One region of the Lysobacter sp. DMC97 genome, then DNA from elsewhere that is predicted to be linked to it. Evidence: riboswitches for the same ligand, from Rfam matches in the RefSeq annotation. Region 1 holds a riboswitch; the other holds the start of a gene.

What was found. Region 1 has a riboswitch for cobalamin ahead of btuB (TonB-dependent vitamin B12 receptor). Riboswitches for the same ligand answer to the same signal wherever they lie in the genome.
Region 2: another riboswitch for cobalamin. It lies ahead of ACT53Q_RS13275 (ribonucleoside-diphosphate reductase subunit alpha); the one in region 1 lies ahead of btuB (TonB-dependent vitamin B12 receptor).

The regions. Positions count from the first base shown of each region.
Region 1 is NZ_JBQUZR010000003.1:71,720-76,131, reverse strand. It holds gene bioD (dethiobiotin synthase) at 1-526, opposite strand, end outside; gene ACT53Q_RS06470 (GAF domain-containing protein) at 612-1,106, shown strand; gene ACT53Q_RS06465 (TfoX/Sxy family protein) at 1,147-1,518, shown strand; cobalamin riboswitch at 1,552-1,782, shown strand; gene btuB (TonB-dependent vitamin B12 receptor) at 1,909-3,768, shown strand; gene ACT53Q_RS06455 (hypothetical protein) at 3,917-4,412, shown strand, end outside.
Region 2 is NZ_JBQUZR010000005.1:365,441-369,852, reverse strand. It holds gene sucC (ADP-forming succinate--CoA ligase subunit beta) at 1-882, shown strand, start outside; gene sucD (succinate--CoA ligase subunit alpha) at 988-1,863, shown strand; cobalamin riboswitch at 1,997-2,238, shown strand; gene ACT53Q_RS13275 (ribonucleoside-diphosphate reductase subunit alpha) at 2,608-4,412, shown strand, end outside.

The sequences.
Region 1 (4,412 bases):
CGAGCGCGCAGCCGTCGGCGGCGATGGCGCGCGCGGTGAGCGCGGCATGGTTGAGGCAGCCCAGGCGCAGGCCGACCACCAGCACCACCGGCAGCGACAGCGCGCGCACCAGATCGGCCTGCGAGAACGCGTCGTCCAGCGGCGCTTCCCAGCCACCGACGCCTTCCACCAGCACGCGGTCGGCCTGCGCCGCGAGCCGCGCGTGCGCGGCGAGGATCGGCGCCGGGGTGATCGTCGCGCCGGCCGCGCGCGCGGCGAACGCCGGCGCGGTGGCGGCCGGCAGCGCCCACGGATTCACGTCGTCGTAGCCCGGGCGCGGATCGCTGGCGGCCTGCAGGCGCAGGGCATCATCGTTGCGCCAGCCGTCGGGCGTGGCGTCGCAGCCGCTCGCAATCGGTTTCATGCCGATCGCGCGCAGGCCGCGCGCGCGCCAGGCGTGCAGCAGCGCGGCGCTGGCGACGGTCTTGCCGACGCCGGTGTCGGTGCCGGTGACGTAGAGACTGCGGGCGGCAGGCGATGCGGTCATCGTCGGGACTCCATGCGCGGACACGCGGGCGCCCGCGCGGGGAAGGCATGGTAAGGCGCGGCGACACCGCTGTTACACTGCATGCATGAGTTTCGCCGCCATTCCGCTCACCGGCGACAAGCCGGAACAGTACGCCCAGCTCGCCGCGCAGGCCGACGCCCTGCTCGCCGGCGAACACGACCGCATCGCCAACGCGGCGAATCTCTCGGCGCTGGTCTACCACGCGCTGCCCGACCTCAACTGGGTCGGCTTCTACTTCTTCGACGGCACCGAGCTGGTGGTCGGCCCGTTCCAGGGCCTGCCCGCCTGCGTGCGCATCCCGCTGGACCGCGGCGTCTGCGGCGCGGCGGCACGGACCCGCGAGACCCAGCGCATCGCCGACGTGCACGCCTTCCCCGGCCACATCGCCTGCGATGCGGCCTCGCGTTCGGAACTGGTGGTGCCGCTGGTGCGCGACGGCGCGCTGCTCGGCGTGTTCGATCTGGACAGTCCGGTTCCGGACCGATTCGGCGTTGAAGATCAGGCAGGGCTCGAAACGATCGCGGCGCTGTTCGTGCGCAGTCTGCGCACGGACGGTTGAGCCGCGACGCCACGATTTCATTTCGCGATCCCATCCGCCCATGGCGACGTCCATCAAACTCCGCAACATCGGTCCGAAAAGCGCGGCCTGGCTACGCCAGGTCGGCCTGCGCACCGAGGAAGACCTGCGCGCGATCGGCGCGCTGGAAGCCTTCATGCGCGTCAAGCGCGCGGGCTTCAAGCCCAGCCTCAACCTGCTGTACGCGCTGGAAGGCGCGCTGATGGACTGCCACTGGCAGGACGTCCCGGCCGAACGCCGCAGCGAACTGCTGGTCGCCGCCGACGCCGCCATCGCCCTGCTGCCGCCGCCGCGCGGCCGCCCGGTCGCCTCGCCGGTGACCACCACCCACACCGTCCGCGAAGAGGCCGCCCCGGCCTTCCGCCTGTTCGACGAGCCCGACAGCGGCGATTGAGCCGCCTGCCCGCCCAGCTCGGGGCGATCGGCTACACTGCGCGCGCTTCGCGGTGATCCTGAGGCGTTTCTTCGCCACGGGATTGAAACGGGAAGCCGGTGGGTTCCGGAACATCTCCGGAACGATCCCGGCACTGCCCCCGCAACGGTAAGCGCGTCAAATCGTCGCATCCGCCACTGTGGTCTCCACGGGAAGGCGCGACGACCGAACGGATCCCTCCGTTCGCGCGCGAGTCCGGAGACCGGCCACGAAGCCACACGGTTGCGATGCGGAGGGCGTCGCGGCGATGTCGCCGTCCGCGTCCGCGCGGCCCGCCGCTCGCAGCCTGTCCTCCGTTCGCGACTTCCCGCCTGATGTCTCGCCGCGCGGGTGCGCGCGATGGAGTCCCGAATGTCTTTCCGCAAGATCACGCTGGCGCTGGCCGTTTCGGCCGCGCTGTTCTCCCCTTCCGCCTTTTCCGCAGAGACCGGCGACGATGCCGATGCGCTCGACACGGTCGTCGTCACCGCCACGCGCACGGCGGTCACCGTCGATGCGGCGCTGGCGCCGGTCGAAGTGGTCGACCGCGACGCCATCCAGCGCAGCCAGGCCAGCTCGCTCGGCCAGCTGCTGCGCGGCCGCGCCGGCATCAACCTCAGCAACCAGGGCGGCGACGGCAAGCTCAGCACGCTGTTCGTGCGCGGCGCCGAATCCGACCACGTGCTGGTGCTGGTCGACGGCGTGCGCATCGGTTCGGCGACGTCGGGCCTGGCCTCGTTCCAGGACCTGCCGATCGCGCTGATCGACCGCATCGAGATCGTGCGCGGCCCGCGCTCCAGCCTGTACGGCTCCGATGCCATCGGCGGCGTGATCCAGATCTTCACGCGTCGCGACCAGGGCGCGGCGACGTTCCGCTTCCACGCCGGCGCCGGCAGCCACGGCCGTCGCGAAGGCGGCCTCGGCTTCGGCGGCGGCAACGACCGCGGCTGGTTCGGCTTCGACGCCGGGCTGGTGACGACCGACGGCATCGACGCCTGCCGCGGCGCGGGATTCCCGGTGTTCGCCGGCTGCTTCGTCGACGGCCAGACCGATCGCGACGGCTACGAGAACCGCGCGGTGTCGGTGCGCGGCGGCGTCGCGATCGGCGATGACGTCACGCTGCAGGCGCACGCGCTGCACGTCAGCGGCCACAACGACTACGACGGCAGCTTCGTCGACAACTCCGACATCGTGCAGCAGGCCGTCGGCGCGCAATTGCAGTGGAAGGCGAGCGATGCGTTCACGCTCACCGTGTCCGCCGGCAGCAACAAGGACAGTTCCGACAACTTCCTCGGCGACGCGCCGAACGGCTTTTTCGCCAGCCGCCGCGACACCGCGTCGGTGCAGGCCGATTTCGTGCCGGCCGAAGGCCAGACGATCACCGTCGGCGCCGACTGGCTGCGCGATCGCGTCAGCAGCGACACCGTCTTCGACGACAACCGCCGCGGCGACCGCGCGGCGTTCGCGCAGTACCAGGGCCGCTTCGGCAAGCACGACGTGCAGCTCGCGCTGCGTCGCGACGACAACGACCAGTTCGGCGGCAAGACCACCGGCAACGCGGCGTGGGGCCTGGGTTTAGGTGACGGCTGGCGCGTGACCGCGGGCTACGGCACCGCGTTCAAGGCGCCGACCTTCAACGAGCTGTACTACCCGTTCTTCGGCAACCCGGCGCTGCGTCCGGAAGCCTCGCGCACGGCCGAGGCCGGGCTGGCGTGGCGCGGCGACGCCATCGGCGTGCATCTCGATGCGTTCGAGACGCGCGTGGATGACCTGATCGCCTACGACGCCTCGCTGGGCCTGCCCAACAACATCGACGAGGCCCGCCTGCGCGGCGCCGAGCTGCGCGCCGACGGCACGCTGTACGGCTGGAACGTGAACGGCGCCGCCAGCTGGCTGGATCCCGAGAACCGCGCCGCCGGCCCGAATCGCGGCAAGGACCTGCCGCGCCGTGCCCGCGAGACCGCGCGGCTGGACGTCGACCGCGCCTTCGGCGCCGTGCGCGTGGGCGTGACCGGCATGGCCGAGGGCGCGCGCTGGGACGACGTGGCCAACAGCCGCCGCCTCGGCGGTTTCGCCACGCTCGACCTGCGCGCCGAGTACCGCCTCGCCGACGCCTGGACGCTGCAGGCCGGCGTCGCCAACGTGTTCGACCGCCGCTACGAGACCGCGGTCTACTACAACCAGGCCGGCCGCACGTGGACGGTGGCGGTCCGCTTCGATCCGGGCCACTGACGGCCCCGGCGTCCCGGGCGGAAGGCCCGCCCGGGATGGCCGGCAGGCGGCTGAACGGCGGAACCTCCGCCGTCACGTTTTTGGCGTATCGTTTCCACGACGCTCGTCCCGAAATCGCGCCCTCCGCCGTCCCGCTCCGGCAACCGCCATGCCGACCCCGTCCGAACAACTCAATCCCGGCCTCTTCGTGGTCAGGCCCGCGGCCGCCACCGTGCCCGCGAAGAAGGCCGCGCGCGCATCGATGCCCGATCCGGCCGAACGCCTCGCCGACAAGGCGCAGGTGGAGCCCCTCGCCGGGCCGACGCCGGGCTGGCTGGTGCGGCTCAAGCGCCGGCCCCGCAGCGTGCGCGCCGGCTGGACCAGCCTGCACCGGCTGCTGGGCGATGCCTACGTGGTGCTGCCGGCGCTGGTCGACGACGCCGGCCGCCCGCGCTATCCCACCGGCCTGCTCTCGCTGCGATTCGGCAACGACGCCAGCGAAGACGCATTGCGTGAGATCGCTTCGAATTACGCTCTGGAACTGGTCGGCAGGACCAAGTTCACGCGCCAGCAGGCGCTGTTCCGTCCCGCCGCCGGCAGCGATGTGTTCCTGCCCGACGTGAGCGGCCGGATCGAGCGCGACGAGCAGGTCGAGGCCGTCTGGT
Region 2 (4,412 bases), on a different contig from region 1:
AGCGTGCTGGTCACGCAGGCCACCGACATCGCGCAGGAGCTGTACCTGTCGGTGCTGGTCGACCGCAGCAGCAAGGCGGTCACCTTCATCGCCTCCGCCGACGGCGGCGTCGAGATCGAGAAGACCGCGGTCGAGAACCCCGACGCGATCAAGACCCTGCACGTGAACTACGTCCAGGGCCTGCAGCCGTACCAGTGCCGCGACATGGGCTTCGCCCTCGGCCTGAACGCCAAGCAGGTCGGCCAGCTGACGAAGATCATGCTGGGCCTGTTCCGCCTGTTCAACGAGAAGGACCTGGCGCTGGTCGAACTGAACCCGCTCGCCATCCTCACCAACGGCGACCTCGCCGTGCTCGACGGCAAGATCAACTCCGACGACAACGCGACGTTCCGCCACGCGGAACTGGCCGCGATGCGCGACATCCGCCAGGAAGACGAGACCGAGGTGCTGGCCAGCCAGCACGACCTCAACTACGTCACGATGGACGGCAACATCGGCTGCATGGTGAACGGCGCCGGCCTCGCGATGGCGACGATGGACGTGATCAAGCTCAACGGCGGCGAGCCGGCGAACTTCCTTGACGTCGGCGGCGGCGCCAACAAGGAGCGCGTGACCGAGGCGTTCAAGCTGATCCTGCGCGATCCCGACGTGAAGGCGATCTTCGTCAACATCTTCGGCGGCATCGTCCGCTGCGACATGATCGCCGAGGGCATCATCGCCGCGGTGAAGGAAGTCGACGTGAAGGTGCCGGTGATCGTGCGTCTCGAAGGCACGAACGTGGACGCCGGCAAGGCGCTGCTGAAGTCCTCCGGCCTCGCCATCATCCCCGCCGACGACATCAACGACGGCGCCCGGAAGGCCGTCGCGGCCGTCGCCGCCTGAATTTGATGTCATTCCGAACGCAGTGAGGAACCTGCTGTCCGCCGTCGAAAGCAGAAGCAGGTCCCTCGCGTCGCTCGGGATGACAACCTGAAGGATTCCAATCTCATGTCCGTTCTCGTCAACAAGAACACCAAGGTCATCGTCCAGGGCTTCACCGGCCAGCAGGGCACCTTCCACGCGCAGCAGATGCTCGACTACGGCACGAAAGTGGTCGGCGGCGTCACCCCGGGCAAGGGCGGCACCGAGCACATCGGCCTGCCGGTCTTCAACACCGTCGCCGAAGCCGTGAAGGCCACCGGCGCCGACGCCTCGGTCATCTACGTGCCGCCGCCGTTCGCGGCCGACGCGATCATGGAAGCGGCCGACGCCGGCATCAAGGTGATCGTCGCGATCACCGAAGGCATCCCGGTGCTCGACATGCTCCGCGCCAAGAACGCGCTGAAGGGCTACCCGGACGTCGTGCTGATCGGCCCGAACTGCCCGGGCGTGATCACCCCCGGCGAATGCAAGATCGGCATCATGCCGGGCCACATCCACATGCCGGGCAAGATCGGCATCGTCTCGCGCTCCGGCACGCTGACCTACGAAGCCGTGAAGCAGACCACCGACGCCGGCCTCGGCCAGTCGACCTGCATCGGCATCGGCGGCGATCCGATCAACGGCACCAACTTCATCGACGCGCTGAAGCTGTTCCAGGACGATCCGCAGACCGAAGGCATCATCATGGTCGGCGAGATCGGCGGTTCGGCCGAGGAAGAAGCCGCCGAGTTCATCTCGAAGCACGTCACAAAGCCTGTGGTCGGCTTCATCGCCGGCGCCTCGGCCCCGAAGGGCAAGCGCATGGGCCACGCCGGCGCGATCGCTTCCGGCGGCACCGGCACCGCCGAGGGCAAGTTCGCCGCGCTGGAAGCGGCGGGCGTGACCACGGTGAAGTCGCCGGGCGACCTCGGCGCCGCCATCGCGAAGCGCCTGGCGAAGTAATCCGATCAGCAATCCGCGCCCGGCACCGCGCCGGTCCGCGCAGTCCGACGAAGGCCGCCTCCGGGCGGCCTTCGTTTTGCCTTGGTGGCGCCGCGGCCACGACATTTTGTGTTGACCCATGCCGACGAGCCCATTATGTTGTGCGCGTCGAAGGTGCCGACTCCGCCCGGAGTCGGCTGAAATGGGAACCCGGTGCGGCAGGCGACCTCGGTCGCTGGCTCATTCCGGGGCTGCCCCGCAGCGGTAACTGGGAACGACCCGCGTCAATGGCACTGGCTTCGCCCGCAACGGGCCGGCCGGGAAGCGACGCGCAGTAGGTGCGACTCCGGTCGCGTGCCCGTGAGCCCGAAGACCTGCCTCGACCGACGCCGTCCTTCCGGCGTCGTCTGGCCACCGTCTCCGCGGGGAGCGCAGGTCGACGTCGTGCGATGCGCCGCGTGCGCACGTCGGCGCGTGCCGTTCCGCCACCGCGTCGATGCAGGCCCGCCCGAGGGGGCGGGGGCCGGCGTTGTGCGCGACCCGTCGTTCCCCCGCGATGCCGGTCGTCCGTCCGCGTTCCCTCCGCGCCCGGTCGCATGCGCCGCTCCCGCTCCCTCTCCTTTTCCCCGGAGAGCCCGCATGCGCCACGACACCCTCCTCGCCCCGTCCCCTGTCCCGTCCGCCGCGACCATCCCCGCGCGCGCCGAGCCCGCCACCGCACGCCAGTCCGACTTCGCCCTCACTCCGCCGCACGCGCCCGTCACCATGACCGTGACCAAGCGCGACGGCCGCCGCGAGCCCGTCGACGTCGGCAAGATCGTGCGCGCCGTGCAGCGCTGCTGCGACGGCCTCGACGACATCGATCCGATGCGGGTCGCGCTGAAGACCATCGCCGGCATCTACGACGGTGCGACCACCCGCGAACTCGACGAACTCTCGATCCGCACCGCCGCCGCCTTCATCGCCGACGAGCCGCAGTACGCGCGCCTCGCCGCGCGCCTGCTGTCCGGCTGCATCGACAAGGAAGTGGCCGGGCAGGGCGTGCATTCGTTCTCGCAGTCGATCGCGCTGGGTGCGGAACTCGGCCTGATCAACGATCGCCTGCGCCAGACGGTGGAGCAGCACGCGCGCAAGTTCAACGATGCGATCGATCCGGCGCGGACGCGGCGCTTCGAGTACTTCGGCCTGCGCACGCTGCACGATCGCTACCTGCTGAAGCATCCGCAGCGGCGCACGGTGATCGAGACGCCGCAGCAGTTCTTCATGCGCATCGCGGTGGCGCTGAGCGAGACGCCCGGCGATGCGCTGGAGCTGTACCGGCTGATGTCGTCGCTGGACTACCTGCCGAGTTCGCCGACGCTGTTCAACGCCGGCACGCGCCACGAGCAGCTGTCGTCGTGCTTCCTGCTGGATTCGCCGCAGGATTCGCTGGCCGACATCTACGCGCGCTACGCCGACGTCGCGCAGCTGTCGAAGTTCTCCGGAGGGATCGGCCAGGCGTATTCGCGCATCCGCTCGCGCGGCGCGCTGATCCGCAGCACCAACGGCCGCAGCAACGGCATCGTGCCGTGGCTGAAGACGCTGGATGCCTCGGTCGCGGCGGTGAACCAGGGCGGCAAGCGCAAGGGTGCCGCCTGCATCTACCTCGAAACCTGGCACGCGGACATCGAGGAATTCCTCGAACTGCGCGACAACACCGGCGACGAGATGCGGCGCGCGCACAACCTCAATCTCGCCAACTGGATCCCCGATCTGTTCATGCAGCGCGTCGAAAGCGACGGCGACTGGTCGCTGTTCGATCCGGACACGGTGCCGGCGTTCGTCGACCTGTGGGGCGAGGCGTTCGAGCGCGCCTACGTGCAGGCCGAACTGCAGGGGCTCGCGGTGCGCACGGTCAAGGCGCGCGCGCTGTACGCGAGGATGATGAAGACGCTGGGCGAGACCGGCAACGGCTGGATGACGTTCAAGGACGCCTCGAATCGCACCTGCAACCAGGTCGGCCCGGGCCGCACGGTGCACCTGTCGAACCTGTGCACCGAAATCATTGAAGTCACCTCCGCCGACGAAACCGCGGTGTGCAACCTCGGTTCGATCAACCTCGCGCAGCATGTCGCCGAGGACGACCGCGGCGCGCCGCTCTTCGACTTCGACAAACTCGCCGAGACCGTGCGCGTGGCCGTGCGCCAGCTCGACCACGTGATCGACCTGAACTTCTATCCGATCGAGACCGCGCGGCGCTCCAACCTCCGCTGGCGGCCGGTCGGGCTGGGCGTGATGGGCCTGCAGGACGTGTTCTTCCGGCTGCGCCTGCCGTTCGATTCCGCGGAGGCGCTGGCACTGTCCACGCGCATCGCCGAACGCATCTACCTGCATGCGCTGGAGGCGTCGTGTGACCTCGCCGAACGCCACGGCGCGCATCCGGCCTTCGCCGAGACGCGTGCCGCACAGCACGCATTGCAGTTCGACCTGTGGGGCGTCGATCCGTCCGAACGCGACGTCTGGGCGACGCTCAAGGCGCGGATCGCCGCGCACGGCCTGCGCAATTCGCTGCTGATCGCGATCGCGCCGAC